2 regions of the Mitsuokella jalaludinii genome follow, and region 1 is predicted to be linked to the other one. Evidence: riboswitches for the same ligand, from Rfam matches in the RefSeq annotation. Region 1 holds a riboswitch; the other holds the start of a gene.
What was found. A riboswitch is a leader RNA that binds a small molecule or an ion and turns the genes downstream of it on or off. The one in region 1 is predicted to bind ZMP and ZTP.
Positions count from the first base shown of each region.

Region 2: it holds a riboswitch for ZMP and ZTP, as region 1 does, so the genes downstream of both, QDI87_RS07215 (phosphoribosylaminoimidazolecarboxamide formyltransferase) here and QDI87_RS02750 (L-lactate MFS transporter) in region 1, are expected to answer to the same signal.

Region 1 covers NZ_CAKMXA010000001.1:607,887-610,087, forward strand. Annotated here, with positions in the region: gene QDI87_RS02750 (L-lactate MFS transporter) at 1-1,034, opposite strand, end outside; ZMP/ZTP riboswitch at 1,102-1,184, opposite strand; gene QDI87_RS02755 (hypothetical protein) at 1,262-1,696, opposite strand; gene hisIE (bifunctional phosphoribosyl-AMP cyclohydrolase/phosphoribosyl-ATP diphosphatase HisIE) at 1,818-2,201, opposite strand, start outside.
Region 2 covers NZ_CAKMXA010000001.1:1,540,873-1,543,073, forward strand. Annotated here, with positions in the region: gene pfkA (6-phosphofructokinase) at 1-927, opposite strand, end outside; ZMP/ZTP riboswitch at 1,105-1,181, shown strand; gene QDI87_RS07215 (phosphoribosylaminoimidazolecarboxamide formyltransferase) at 1,228-2,201, shown strand, end outside.

The DNA of each region.
Region 1 (2,201 bases):
CAGGCCGTCAAGATGCGGCCGTGGATGGCGCTGAGCTGGCGCGTGCCAAAGATATCCGAAAGATATGCCGGCATGCACGAGAAGCCGCCGCCATAGCAGCTGATGATCAAGAGCACGAGGAGCTCAAAGACGAGGGCTTCCTTCGTCTGGCCGAGCTGCCAGAACGCGAGGACCTCGAGCAGGAAGAAGAGCATGTAGACGCGGCCGCGGCCGATGAAGTCGGAGATCGTCGACCAGACGATGCGGCCGCCGCCATTGAAGACGCCGATGATGCCGACCATCGAGGCGGCAGCTGCGGCATCCATGCCGATGACTTCCTGGGCCATCGGCGAGGCAACGGCCAGGAGGCCGATGCCGCACGTGATGTTGACGAAGAAGATCCACCAGAGCGAGGCGAACTGCCACGTCTTGAGCGCCTCATTGGCCGTCACACCCTGCTGGATGTGCGTGACCTTGCCCGTGCTGTCCTTGAGGACCGGCGGCTTCAGATAGAGCGAAGACGCACCCATGATGAGCATGTAGGCGCAGCCGAGGATCAGGAAGTTGTTGACGAGGCCGACCGTCGCTGTCAGGTACTGCATGACAGGACCGGCGATCAGTGCCGCAAAGCCGAAGCCCATGATGGCGAGGCCCGTCGCAAAGCCGCGGTGATCCGGGAAGTATTTGACGAGTGTCGAGACTGGCGTGATGTAGCCGACACCGAGGCCGATGCCGCCGATGACGCCGTAGAAGAGATACAGGAGCGTGAGACTCTGTGCCGAGATGGCGTAAGCCGTGCCGAGCATGCCCGCGCCGAAGAACGTCATGGCAATCAGGCCGCTCTTCTTCGGGCCGATCTTCTCGACGAAGCTGCCGAGGAAGCCCGCGGAGAATCCGAGGAACAGGATGGCCAACGAGAAGGTCCAGGTCGTCTCGGCGAGCGAGAAGCCCATCTCCTTCATGATGGGGCGCGTCAGGACGCTCCATGCATAGACACTGCCGATCGAGATGTGGATCCCGACGGCGCTCAGCGCGATAAGCCAGCGATTTCTCATTTGATCTACCTCCAGAATTGCCTTGGGCATCCATCCGCGGAGAATCAAAAAAGACCGTCCGGAACAGATGCCCTGCCCAGACGGTCGGCTGATCATAACGTTGCAGGACATGTGGTCAATTCCACTCATCCGTCAGCCCTGCAAGGCTTCTTTTTTGTTTTTACACCTTCATTATATGAGCTCTGCAGCGCGGCGTCAAGAGAGAAACGTCACAGAAAGAAAATTTTCTACTGCTGCTTGTGCTGCTGCTCTTTCTGATAGGCGGCACGCGCGAGTTCGCCGCGCAGGCCCTCATAGAACTGCACGAGGCCGCTCGTGATGCTCTCACGTACATCGTCATCGATCTTGGACCGCTTCTTGAGCTCGCGCGTCGTCTCGATGATGTTGCCGATGGTCAGGATGTAGTTGTACTCATCCTCGAGTACGGCAGCGGCATCGAGCGGCGGCAGACAGTGCACTTCCTGGGCGAGCGCATCGTACTCGGCCGAGAGGGCGCGCAGGTTCTTCTTCTGCGTCAGCGCGAGGTCGAGGTTCGCCTCCGTCACGCGCGCGAGGCCCGCGTTCATTTTGTCGCGCAGCGCGTGCATCTTCTGGATGCGTTTCTGGAGCTGCGCGAGGGCGCGCCCCGTCTGGCGCTGCTCTGGTGTCATCTCATTCGTCATTTCTCGTTTTCCTTTCGATTCCCGGTTCATCTACTCATCCGATCCACAAAAAAGCCCCCGGAAAAACCGAGGGTCTTTGCAAACTCTGTCCAGTATACCACAGGCAGGCTATCTGACGCAATCAGAGGTCTGGGCGCACGCCGGTCTTGCCGGTGAACTTGTGGTAGCTCGCGCCCTTCCTGCGGCCCATGAGCTCGGCGAAGAGCTCCTCCGGGGAGATGTTGTGGTAAGCGAGCAGAACGAGGCAGTGATACCAGAGGTCGCCCATCTCATAGAGGATCTCCTTGCGCACGTTGTTCTTCGAGGCGATGATCGTCTCGACGGCCTCTTCGCCGACCTTCTTCAGGATCTTATCCTGGCCCTTGTCGAACAGGTAGTTCGTGTAGGAACCCTCGACCGGGTTGAGGCGGCGGTCCTGGATGACGTTGTAGAGATCGTAGAGGACAGCGGCGAGGTCCGCCTTCTTCGCCGGCGGCACGACGGCGACGCCCTTCTCCTCCCCGCC
Region 2 (2,201 bases), 930 kb from region 1:
ATCGAGGATCTTCTTGTTGTTGACTGCATCGTGCAGGTCGATCGAGACAACACGGCCCTTGCTGTAGCCGAAGACGATGTCCGACAGGCCCGAGATCAGTGCGAGAGCAGCCTGCTCGCCGAGCTGGCTGGCGCGGACGCGGTCGATGACCGACGGCGAACCACCGCGCTGGATGTGCCCAAGAACCGAGACGCGCGTGTCGAGCTGCGTCTTCTCCGCGATGTACTGGCCAATCTCCTGGCCGCTGCCAGCACCCTCTGCCACGACGACGAGGATGTAGCGCTTGCCCTTCTTGTAGGCTTCCGTCATGTTGTCGCAGATCTCATCGAGGTTGTACTCCTCTTCCGGCACGAGGATGTACTCCGCGCCGCCCGAGATGCCCGAGACGAGAGCGAGCCAGCCGCAGTTGCGGCCCATGACCTCGAGGACGATGACGCGGCGATGGGCCGAAGCCGTATCGCGCAGCTTGTTGATTGCATCGATGATCGTATTCGCAGCCGTATCGCAGCCAATCGTGTAGTCAGAGCCCCAGACATCGTTATCGATCGTGCCCGGCAGGCCGACGATAGGGATACCCGTCTCCTTCGAGAGCAGCGAAGCGCCGCGCAGGGAGCCGTCACCGCCGATGACGCAGAGACCCTCGATGCCGCGGTCCGTCAGGTGCTTGTAGCCCATCATGCGGCCTTCCGGCGTCTTCCAGCGTTTGCAGCGTGCCGTGCCGAGGAACGTACCACCGCGCTGGATGATATCACTGACGTCCCTGGACTTCATCTCAAACATATCCTCTTCCAGCAGACCGTGATAGCCGCCGCGGATGCCCCATACCTTGACACCCTCGTACAGAGCCGTGCGGACGACAGCGCGAGCTGCTGCGTTCATGCCTGGGCTGTCGCCGCCGCTCGTCAAGACTGCAATACTTTTCAACATAATGGAAGTCCCCCTTGAATTGAGAATTGCTAGCATAATTGACTGAATCAAAATCATAGAATGACATTTATCATCCTTAATCATACCATAAAAAGTCCGAAGAAAACAGGGATGACGGTTATTTTTTCGGACCAGGACAGACCTTGACAAAATGCCCTCATAATGGTAGATTTTAACTAGATGCTGTGCAACTGACGGAAGTGGATGACCACAGGGAGCACAGGGAAGAAGAGCCGACCGTCTGGGCACAGCCTGGATTTGTGTCGGCTTTTTTGTATGTGAAAAGGAAGGAATCGCAAAATGAAAGAACTGGAACTCAAATACGGATGCAACCCGAACCAGAAGCCAGCCCGCGTCTTCATGGAGAATGAGGCTGAGCTGCCGTTCACCGTCCTCAACGGCCGCCCGGGCTACATCAACCTGCTCGACGCGATGAACAGCTGGCAGCTCGTCCGCGAGCTGCGCGAAGCCACCGGCCTTCCGGCTGCCGCTTCTTTCAAGCACGTCAGCCCGGCCGGTGCTGCCGTCGCCGTTCCCCTCTCCCCCGTCCTCGAGAAAGTCTACTTCGTCGAAGGCGTAGAGCTCTCCCCGATTGCCACGGCTTACATCCGCGCGCGCGGCGCCGACCGCATGAGCTCCTACGGCGATTTCGTCGCCCTTTCGGATGAGTGCGATGCCCAGACGGCTTCCTTCCTCAAGCGCGAGGTCTCCGACGGCATCATCGCACCCGCGTATTCGCCGGAAGCACTCGAGATCCTCAAATCGAAGCGCAAGGGCACGTACCTGATCCTGCAGATGGATCCTTCCTATCAGCCGGAAGAGCTCGAGCGCAAGCAGGTCTTCGGCATCACCTTCGAGCAGAAGCGCAACAACGTCGCCATCACGGAAGACTGCCTCAAGGACATCGTGACGAAGAACCACGACCTGCCAGAGAGTGCAAAGCGCGACCTACTGATTGCCCTGATCACGCTGAAGTACACGCAGTCCAACTCCGTCTGCTACACGAAGGACGGCCAGGCCATCGGCATCGGCGCCGGCCAGCAGAGCCGCGTCCACTGCACGCGCCTCGCCGGCACGAAGGCCGACAACTGGTTCCTGCGCCAGAGCCCGCAGGTCCTCAACCTGCCGTTCAAGCCGGAAGTCCGCCGCCCAGACCGCGACAACGCCATCGATGTCTACATCGGCGAAGAGTGGGAAGACCTCCTGGAGACGGACGACTGGAAGCGCGTCTTCACCGAGAAACCGCCCGTCTTCACGCGTGAAGAGAAGAAGGC